2 regions of the Cohnella herbarum genome follow, and region 1 is predicted to be linked to the other one. Evidence: riboswitches for the same ligand, from Rfam matches in the RefSeq annotation. Region 1 holds a riboswitch; the other holds the start of a gene.
What was found. A riboswitch is a leader RNA that binds a small molecule or an ion and turns the genes downstream of it on or off. The one in region 1 is predicted to bind cyclic di-GMP.

Region 1 (5,592 bases):
ACCAGTTAACGTTAGGCACGCTGAAGGCGTTGGAGCAAACTAAGCGCCGCTACGTGCGCACGGCCGACCATCCGGCCGTTACCGATCTGAAACGACGCGATATCACGTTCGAATCCTACGATCGCCTGTACGAGCGACTCGAATCGTTCGAAGAAGTTTACGAGACGATCGCGAGCGAACTGCTTGCAGCTGCCGGAAGCCATGAGAATGAAACTATCCTCTACGCGGTACCCGGCCACCCCATGGTCGCGGAACGAACGGTTCAATTGCTTCGTGAACGCGCGCCCGAGGAGGGGATCGAGCTTCGCCTGTTGGGCGGAGAAAGCTTTCTAGACCAGGCTTTTACGCGTCTAGGCTTCGACCCGATCGAAGGCTTTCAACTTCTGGATGCTTCGGAATTAACGCGCGAGCACCTAAGGCCTCGGTTGCATACCGTTATCGGACAAGTGTATGATTCTTATACCGCTTCCGAAGTCAAACTAATGCTCATGAACGTTTATCCGGACGACCATCCCGTAATCGTGGGACAAGCGTTGGGCGTAGACGGGCAAGAGAACATTGTGCAGATCCCCTTGCATGAACTCGACCGGTTGGAGTCTTACGGTAACCTCATGCTCGTATACATACCCGCTGACTCCGATGATCGGCTTCGCAGGCGCTCATTCGAACGGCTGCACGAGATCGTCTCCATCCTTCGCAGTCCTGAGGGTTGTCCATGGGATCGCGAGCAGACGCATCAATCGATTCGCCGGAATTTTATCGAAGAGACTTTCGAGGCCATAGAGGCGCTTGATCTCGATGATCCGGACGGCATGAAAGAGGAATTCGGCGACGTCGTTCTTCAGGTACTGCTACACAGCCAGATGGAAGAGGAGGCGGGAGCCTTCGACGTATACGATGTATTGGCCGAACTGAACGACAAGCTGATTTTCCGGCATCCGCACGTCTTTGGCGGCGAGAATGCCCAAGATGCGGAAGAGGCGTTGGAGAATTGGGAGCAAATGAAAGCCGAGGAGAAGAAGCGCAAAGGCATTCCGGAGCGTCAATCGATCCTCGACGGTATTCCGAAAGATTTGCCCGCGCTTCCCCGCGCGCATAAGCAACAGAAGAAAGCGTCAAGCGTAGGTTTCGATTGGCCCGATTTGAACGGCGTATTCGACAAAATCGAAGAGGAGCTGCAAGAGCTTCGACATGCCGTTAAAGAGGAGTCCCCGGAGCGTCAGAAGGACGAATTGGGGGATCTGCTATTCGCGGTCGTGAATGCCTCGAGGTTTATCAAAGCCGATCCGGAGGAAGCGCTCGCCGGTACCAATCGCAAATTCGCGAATCGGTTCAAGTACATTGAGGAGCAGTTGCGTATAAAAGGGCGTACTTTTGGGGAGACTGACTTGTTAGAGATGGAAGCATGGTGGCAGGAGGCTAAAACGCACATTTTACCTTAAAAAAACCTAAATTTCGCCGAAATCCCCGTACTTTCTACCTATTTCGAGAAATATTTTTCAAGTTTGGCAGGATTTTTTTAACAAAGGACAGAATAGTATCCTTCGTGCATTAAACAATCAAACGTTTCAAGCGGCAATTGGGCTCGCAGGAACGTAATAAAAGCAACAATCATAGGAGGAATTCCGTACCATGAACAAAACAGACCTGATCAACAACATCGCAGAAAAAAGCGGCTTGACGAAGAAAGACGTAGAATCCGTATTGAATGGCTTCCTTGGCGAAGTAACTGACGCTCTTGCTAGCGGAGACAAAGTTCAATTGATCGGCTTCGGCACGTTCGAAACTCGTAGCCGTTCCGGTCGCGTAGGCCGCAACCCGCAAACGGGTAACTCCATCACGATTCCAGCTTCCAAAGTACCTGCTTTCAAAGCGGGTAACAAATTGAAAGACGCCGTTAAGTAATTCATGCGTCTTGATAAGTTTCTGAAGGTGTCGCGGCTCATTAAGCGCCGCACCGTCGCGAAGGACGTGTCCGATCAAGGACGCGTCCTTCTCAACGGTAAAGAGGCAAAACCGAGCACCGTCGTCAAAATCGGGGATGTGCTGGACATCCAATTCGGTCAGCGTACGTTAACCGTGAGGATCGAACGTCTGACGGAATCCAACCGAAAAGAAGACATCTTGGGACTCTACACCGTGCTTAAGGAAGAAGCCCGCAAGCGGGAGGAAGACCCTCTCGGTCTTTAACGCTTTTCTGCGAATGATATAGAACGCGAGGGAGTCAGCCATTTGGCTGGCTTTTTTGGCGTGCAGGAATAGCCCAATCTCCTCCCGATCACCTATAGTTGGCAAAGTGGCTGCCACCTACCATCGTTTTCCGAGTGTCCTCATAACTACTTCAAACCTCTCAAATATGAAATGATAAACAAGCCCTACATTTTCTCTCTTTATTTACGTCTTAAGTCTCAAAATATGAAAAAATTAGTAGAATAAAAAAGGAAATGCGTGTAAAATGTCAAAGTATTACAGGGTAATTCTTCCTATTCTGAATGCATAAAGAAACCTTTAAGTACTGCCAAGTGAATTGAAAAAGGCAAACCTGCTCGAAAGACAGGGACGCAAAGCCACGGGCCTAAAGCGCCGGTCGAATGACCGATCGCTATGGTAGCCGGGTTGCCTGCTCTCATGGCTTTTTTTTGTTTGTATCGCCTATTTTTTCAGTAGAGGGAGAAATGAAGCATGAAGAGTCGATTAGTATCCATGTTAGTTAAGATTTTATGTTTAGTCCTGCTTGCGCAGATCATCGTTCCGGAAATTTGGAATTCTTATACCCATGCAGCGCCCGCAGCGCCCGATATCAGCATTCAGTTCAAGTCGCCGGAAGCGCCTGCGACGGAAGCGTACATACCGGATTACGGGGAGACTTACGGAGAACGGAACGGATATACATACGGATGGAATTTCGATCATACTTCTTATTCGGTCAGCGAAGCCGTCTATGGTTCTTCGTTGCTGGATTCAGCCATCAATATGCAGGCCGGGGGGCAATGGGAAATTGCGCTGTCGGCCGGTACCTACGAGGTCGAAATCAGTGTAGGCAATGCCGTATACGGCAGCACCAATACGCTTCAGGTTGAGAATGTCGTGTTCTGGGATCACTTCGCTCTTCCGGCTGGCGGACACGACAAGGTGAAGAAGCGTATTCAATTGAACGACGGCAGATTAACAATGAAGGGTGATCCGGTTAGCCCTTCTGCCTTCATCCACTCGATAGCGATCACGAAGATCGTTCCGGCTAACCGTCCGACTTTTTCGCCTTATATCGGGTTGCCTGCGGAGCAAAATAAGGTGCCCGGAGACAAGATTATTTTGTCCGGATCGCAGAGCAATGAACACAATGCCATTCCGTCCGTCAGGGTGAAAGAGCTGGGTCAAGCTATCGATAAGTATATGAACGAACAAATATCGGTAATGGAACAACGCATCGCATCGATGGGGCAACAAGCCGAATCTTGCGGTGGCTGCAATTCAAGCAATCTGGAATCGGCGATTTTAAGAAGTCCGAATGAATATGTGGTGATGAAGGCGGGGCATCTGAATCTGGATGCTTCCGCAACGTTCGGCTCGCCGTCCAAGCCGGTATTTCTTATCTTGGACGGTTTGAATACGAACCGGAATTTAACGCTTACCGTATATGGGACTCTGGCGGTTAAGGGAAATTTGAATGCGAACACCAATTTGACGCTGAACGTGAATGCGCCAGATCATCCGGCAGCAACCGGAAAAGGGGATTTGTGGGTTGGCGGCACGATTCATTTGAACAATGATTCTGTCGCGCGGGTGTCAGGCGACTTTGTAACTGGAAGCCTAATCTATAACAATGGCCAATTGAACGTACAGGCCGATCGGCTTCTTGTTGCCGGCCAAATGCACATCAATACCAAGGTAGATATGACCATCTCGCAAGAAATGCTCGTCGGCAGTTTGGTGTCGAATAACCAAATGGGGACTATCAGCGTCAGCAGCGGAGATGTATTCATTCGCGACGATATTCACGTTAATAATCATTTGAGCATTCAAACCGGAGGCGTCGTCGCGATCGGCGGCAGCATCACTGCGAATCAGAAGCCGATTATCGTTACCGGTATTGGGGCGAGCGGCCAAACGAAATTGCATTACAGGATTAACGGGTTGCTAGCGGAGTATTATACCGAAGCGGATCTAACCGGCGATCTGTTCACCGTGGTGGACGAGAACGTAAACGTGAGCAACAAACTGCCAATTGCCAAGGCCGGTCTTAACGACGGTAATATGTCGGTGAGATGGACGGGACAGATTACCCCCTATTTCACCGAGACGTACGAATTCGAAGCGGACGTTCGCGGCGGGGTGAAGTTGTGGGTGAACGGCGTGCTTCTTATCGACAAATGGGAGAAAACGGGTAACGGCAAGTATTCCGGTTCGCTTGCTCTCGAAGCCGGAGTCGATTATGACATCAGGCTCGAGTACGCCAATCGAGGGGGGCAGCCTTTAGCCAAATTGAATTGGGCTAGCGCGTCCGGCGCGAAGGAGATCGTGCCGCAAAGTCAATTGTGGCCGTTTGCAATGCCGATTCTTACGGCGACCGCGACGGAGAACGACGTGAATGTCGTGTGGACGACGGCTTTCAATGCGAACGGTTACGAGTTAGAGGTGGATGGGATCATACAATCTTTCGGCAACCAATCCGCCTTTACGCACGCTCCGCTGGAACCGGGCACTCTGCATAAGTATAGAGTCAGAGCGATCGACGGCGATATTAAGGGCAACTGGTCGGCGCTGCAGGATGTGTGGACGTTACCGGAAGTGCCCAACAATATACGGCTTCAGTCGACAAGCAATTCCGTAACGCTGACATGGGATGACGTGGTAGGGGCAGCCGGATATGATATTGAAACCTACAACACGATTATCGATAACGGTAATGTTACGACGTATACCGAACTTAATTTGAATCCGAACATTCAGCGTACGTTCAGGATTCGGGCGCATAATGCCAGCGGTCCCGGAAAGTGGAGCGCCATCGTGGTAAAGTCGACTATGCCCGGGGCGACAGGCGCATTGTATACCGTAGCGACGGATACTTCCATCGCAGTGAGCTGGGATGCGGTTTCCGGAGCGGATAGTTACGATATTGAAGTCGACGGCACGATCGTTGGCGGCCTTGCAGCCTTGCAGTATTTGCATGAGAACTTGCAGCCGAACACAATTCATACTTACCGCGTTCGTTCCAATAATACCGAAGGATCGAGCGGATGGAGCCAACCCGTCCAAGCAGTTACGCTTCCGTCCGTTCCGCACCATCTGCGCGCAACGACCGTTGCCGGCGATCATATCACGCTTGAATGGGACGAAGTAACGGATGCTACTTCCTATGATCTTGAGGTTGACGGAGTTGCCGTCGATGTTGGGACAAGCGTGAAATACGACCATTCGGGATTGGAAGCCAACACGGAACATACATACAGAGTCCGGGCGAGACACGATTCCGTCGTCGGCAGTTGGAGCGAGGCGATTACGCATACGACATTGTCCGGCGTACCTGTAAACTTGCATACGGTATCGACTAGCAATGAGATTACGCTCACTTGGGATCCGGTGGTCGGTTCG
Region 2 (5,592 bases), 500 kb from region 1:
CAACCCCGTCGAATTTTTCAAAATCTCGAACCCGTGCAGCGTATGCTCCTTCACGATAGCGAACTCTTCCTCCGTCAGTCTCCCCGGCTTGTTCAGAATCGCCCCGGGAATTCGGGATTTTCCGATGTCGTGGAGGAAACCCGCCGTCATCAGCTCCAGCGCTTGTTCGTCGTTAAAGCCTCGTGCCTTGCCGATCAGCTTAGACAGCAAGGCCACCGCGATGCTATGGCGGTATACATACTCGTCGTGAACCTCCAGATAGAATAGAATCTGATTCAGATTCGGATGATTGCTCATGAACAGGATGATGGGAATGATCTTGTCCTGTATATCCTCGTAGGGAATCCGGTCCGCCCGATTGGCGAAAGCAAACAGTTCCCGCACTTCCCGAATCGTGGATTCAATGAGATGAACAAGCGGTGCAGGCTCGACATCCTGTTCGGACAACGTAACCCCTTGCCGAATCAGCAATTCAATCTCCTTATCCGTCAAAACCCGCATGATCGGGACGATCAGAGTGCCCTGGTTGTTATAAATGTTTTTGTTAACTCGCATTCCTACGTACACTCTCTGTTCCTCAAGCGGCATGTTCACCCCACCAAACGCTTTTCGTTATACGAGATTTTGTTTTCTAAGTCCGCTATCCATCCTTCTTCAGCGTTTGAATATCGAAAGTAACCTGATCGATGGGCTCGAAAATATCCTTGCAGTACTTTCCGATACACACTCTGCCCGAGTACATTTTCTGAACCTGAACTTTACGCTTGGCCTTCAGGATAGAGATCGCCCCGGTCTGACCGCCGATGATCTTCGCCAGAATGCTGTCTCCGGCTTCGAGCCGAGAGCCTCGGCAGATGGAGTGATTCGAATGGAACACGATGTTCCTGGCGGAGAACAACTCGCACAGTAACACGCCGTCTCGATGAATCACGATATCCCCGTTCGACTTCAACTCGCTGTTCTGGCTTTGGCTAATGCTGATTTCCACGTTCTCTTCCTGCATTCTCGCCACTTCGTTATGAGTATCCTGCAGCAAGGCGAGAAAGCTTTGCACGTATTCGTAAGTGGCCGATTCGATCAGCTTGATAGGTTCCGAGAAAATAGCCGACAATTCCTTTAACTTCCCGTACTCCGCCTGCTTGATGTGCTGAATGTTGGAGATAACCACGTTGAGTTCTCTAATTAACGGAACGACCTCTTTCATTTTCGTTTCCAGGAGAAGTTGAACGATCTGGCCGTAACGCACGCTCTCCCTCTTGGCTTCCAACGCTTGCTCTAGCATCTTGGAAGCAGTCAGCAGCTTCTCGATATAGTCGCATAGCAGCTTCGACGTTTGATAGAGACGGTTGAACAGCACTCCGAAATAACCCGAGTAAAGCTTGCTGGCAATGACGTTACCCCTGACGTTGATGCTCCCGGTAGCGGTAATCGTTGAATTATAAACGTTGCCGTACACATAAACATTGCCGAGCGATTCGATAATCATATTGTCCGTCACGTCGCCGGAGACGACAACGTCGCCGGAGAAAACGATATTCCCGGTCGCGATGTCTACGTTGCCGGAAATGACGTAGGCGGTCGATACGTCGAAGGTTTTGATTTTGCCTCCGGTAACTCTCGGCCTTCCTTGAGCTTGGGCGATGACGACTCCGTCGGGCGATACTTCTACGTTCGCCTTCCCCATAATAAAGATGTCCTTCGGCGGAGTAGGCAGCGTCAGATTACCAAGCACGTCGTAACCGGCCGAACCTTCCTTCATCGGAATTTTCCGCGCCATGACTTCGCCGTTCTGAACGGTCGGAATCCGCAGATGATTGCGATAATCGATCGAGCCCTCGACTTCGAAGAACTCGCTCGTCACCTGTTGGGGGAAGTAGATTTCGAGTTTCGCATCCTGGCCCTCCACCGGCTTCTTGCCGGCGGCTACGACGATCGGTTGATACGTCGGTTCCAGCAACTCCTGCTGAATAGCGGCGAATTCGATTCTGGCTTTAACCGACATCGCTTCGAGCTTGGACACGACGTCCGCCAGTTGTAGCGTTTTCAGGACGAGATTGTTGTCATCCTGCGCCCGCACGATAACCCGCCGAGCGGGAGCCTCGTCCACGAGCGTGGTCGCATACCGCTCTCTTGCATGCACTTGCAAATAAGCAAATAACTTATCTTCGCTTATCGTAATCTCAAACAAAGATCGTTCCTCGACCTTCCAGGTAATCCGATCGGTGGCCTTCACCGGAGATTCCCCGTGCACTTCCTCCTCGTTGACGTAGAGCTTGACCGGACTCATCGGATAGATGACGGCGTATTCGCCGCCCCCCGTCGGGTTCTGAACCGAAATCTGCTGATTGCGAATTCGAATCGAACCGTCCTGCTTATGAGGCGGGTCGGCGGGTTCCCCCTCCGGCAAATCTTCGTCGCGATCGATGTTCAGTTGATGAATCAGTGTGCGCAATTCTGATTCAGTAATTTGCTTCTTCAAAATCTACACCTCTCGAAGTGCAAGCTTCTGGGACCCATAAAAAAAGACACCCTCCGAATGGAAGATGCCTAACGCCCCATTCGGTAGCTTGGCGACCCTAGAACTTCGGTTCCTTAGGCCCATAGCTTTGCGTCCCTTTCTTTCAAAAGGTTTGCCTTTTCGTGTATGCGTCTCTTTGATGTCTAACAAAATCGATTATTTATGTGAGAACCGTGGCTTTATACGTAGTCGCTCCGACTTAATTATAAGACTATAGACTCACCGATATCAAGAAGTTTATCGATAAATGTCATTTTACCGCCATTACCCGCGAATAAACGGGACTACAGCTTCACGATCCAGCCGAACGGATCTTCGATCGTTCCCCTCTGCATGCCGGTCATAAAGTCGTACACTCTCGAAGAGAGGGGCCCGGTTCGACCTCCGTTTAACGTCAGCTTATCGCCCTGCCAATTCAGCTCTCCGATCGGCGAAATGACGGCAGCCGTGCCGGTTCCGAAAGCTTCCTCCAACGTGCCGTTCCGATAAGCTTCGACCAACTCGTCAATGGAGATCGTTTTCTCCTCGACTTCAATGTTCCAGTGCTTGAGTACTTGAATGACCGAATCCCGGGTTACGCCATCCAATATACTCCCGTTGAGAGCCGGCGTAATCACCTTGCCCCCGACTTTAAAGAATACGTTCATACTGCCGACTTCCTCGATGTATTTCCGATGAACGCCGTCCAGCCACAGCACTTGCGAATACCCTTTCTCGGTAGCCTCTTGCTGCGCCTTAAGCCCTGCCGCGTAATTCCCGCCGGTCTTGGCATTGCCAACGCCGCCGGTAACGGCGCGGACGTATTCCGACTCCACGTATATGCTGACCGGATTGATTCCTTCTTCGTAATAAGAACCGACCGGCGACAAAATGATCATAAAATAATATTTCTCGGACGGCGCTACGCCCAGGGTCGCTTGCGTCGAGATGACGAAAGGACGAATATACAGCGATGTTCCTTGCTCGGAAGGAATCCAATCCTCGTCCGCTTTGATCAGTTGCTTCAACGCCTCCATCACCAAATCTTCGTCGAGAGAAGGCATGCTCAGACGGGCATTGGAGCGATTAAGCCGTTGCAGGTTCTTGAAGGGACGGAACATCAGAACCGGTCCTTCCGGCGTTTTATACGCTTTCATTCCTTCGAATACGGTTTGTCCATAATGGAACACCTTGGCCGCCGGATCTAACGAGATCGGCTGATACGGAACGATTCGAGGATCGTGCCACCCCTTACCCGCATCGTATTCCATAATAAACATATGATCCGTGAAATGCTTTCCGAATCCGAGTTGCGATATTTCCGGTTTTTGCTTGGGAGCTGTCGTGCGCTCCACCGAGATCTTGAGGCCCATTAGTACATCTTCTCCTTACCTATTTTAGCTTATAGTTGAATGATAGCAGAGCATTAAGTATATTGATAATATCTGTTTTGTCGGTTATCCATACCTTTAGGGTATGCATCGAAAAGGAGTGACGAAACGATGGATATGAGGCAGTTGCGTTACTTCCTGGCCATCGCGAACGAAGGACAAATTACGCGCGCGGCGAAGCTGCTGAACATGGAGCAACCCCCGTTAAGCCGGCAGCTTAAGCAGATGGAGCAAGAGCTAGGCGTCGTGTTATTCGATCGCAACGGCAAGCAATTGCAGCTAACTCAGGCGGGAGAGCTTCTACGCCAGAGGGCTATCGCGTTGCTGAGCCAATTCGACGAGACGATCACTTACGTTCAAGAGCTTGGAGAAGGCGTGCAAGGCGTCCTCTCGATCGGCGCCGTCGTCTCTTGCGTCTCCTTATTGCCCCCGGTCATACGGCAATTCACGGAGTTGTATCCTCAAGTCACTTTCAAGATCCAAGAGGGAGATCACTTCCTGTTAGGCGAGTTGCTGGAAAATCGCGATCTTGAGCTCATCGTCACCCGCCTGCCTTTCCAATCGGATTTCCAATCGCAGCATTACTCCATCTTGCCTCTCCCTTCGGATCCTTTCGTTGCTTTGCTCCCGAGCGAATGGTGCGATAGCGACGATCAGCACACGATGACCCTGCAACAGTTGGCCGTTTTTCCTTTCCTGACGCTTAAGACCGAACGAACGACGGGGATGCACAACCGCGTATTCCATGAATTCAAGCAGCATGGCTTGGAGCCCCGTATCATCAGCGAATGCTCAAGCGCGGCGATCACCGTCTCTCTTGTCGCCTCGGGCATCGGTGTCGCCATATTGCCTAAGTCCGTCATGAATTCCTTCGCGTCCCCCCATATTAAGCAAGTCGCCATCGCGAACGCGGAATTCCATAGCGAAGTCGGGATCGTCTGGCTACGGGATCGTCATCTCTCGAAGACCGCCCGGCATTTTATGGACATGTTCGTCCATCCTTAGCAAGTTAACGCGGCTTGAATAACAAATTTATGTACATTCCGAATGTTCAAGAGAAAGGGCTGCCCGGCGGACAACCCTTCTTCGTGTTTGTTATTTGCCAATAAACTGTTGGGTCCAGTAAGCTTTGCCGTTCTGAACGATGTATCCGACTCCCAAGTGAGTGAAGGAACCGTTCAGAATGTTCTTCCGGTGTCCCTCCGAATTCATCCACGCTTTCACGACCTCTTCCGGAGTCGGCTGGCCCATGGCGATATTCTCCCCTGCCGATTGGTACTGCACGCCGAAATTTCTCATCATCGCGAAAGGGTCGCCATACGTTGGAGATTCATGCGAAAAATAGTTATTAGCGGCCATGTCCTGGGATTTGGCTCTCGCCGAACGATTAAGATTAGAATCGTCCCCCGCGCAAGCCGATAGCCCTGCCTTCTGTCTTTCCTGATTGGTCAGCGCCAACACTTGTTTCTCATAACCGTCCATGCTCTCATTGGCGGGAAGCGTTACCGTTTCATCCTTAGGCAGCGGCTTATCCAGGTTATCTTTTGGCACCTGAGTTTGATTGCCGTTTGGATTCGCGCTTGCAACCGGACTTGCGCTTCCGTTAGGATTCGCGCTTCCGTTCGGATTCTGGCTAACGTCCGAGTTCGGATTGCCGCCGAGTTGATCCCGCAAGCCCGGATTGAGACGCAACAACTCGTCAAG

Region 2: linked by a shared signal. The riboswitch ahead of HH215_RS21430 (flagellar assembly protein A) and the one ahead of HH215_RS23485 (fibronectin type III domain-containing protein) in region 1 are both predicted to bind cyclic di-GMP.

What each region holds. Positions count from the first base shown of each region.
Region 1 covers NZ_CP051680.1:5,504,084-5,509,675, forward strand. The annotation lists gene yabN (bifunctional methyltransferase/pyrophosphohydrolase YabN) at 1-1,442, shown strand, start outside; gene hbs (non-specific DNA-binding protein Hbs) at 1,633-1,905, shown strand; gene HH215_RS23480 (RNA-binding S4 domain-containing protein) at 1,909-2,190, shown strand; cyclic di-GMP riboswitch class I at 2,526-2,624, shown strand; gene HH215_RS23485 (fibronectin type III domain-containing protein) at 2,683-5,592, shown strand, end outside.
Region 2 covers NZ_CP051680.1:5,000,990-5,006,581, forward strand. The annotation lists gene HH215_RS21425 (HD-GYP domain-containing protein) at 1-588, opposite strand, end outside; gene HH215_RS21430 (flagellar assembly protein A) at 641-2,479, opposite strand; cyclic di-GMP riboswitch class I at 2,559-2,645, opposite strand; gene HH215_RS21435 (branched-chain amino acid aminotransferase) at 2,803-3,870, opposite strand; gene HH215_RS21440 (LysR family transcriptional regulator) at 4,000-4,893, shown strand; gene HH215_RS21445 (CAP domain-containing protein) at 4,984-5,592, opposite strand, start outside.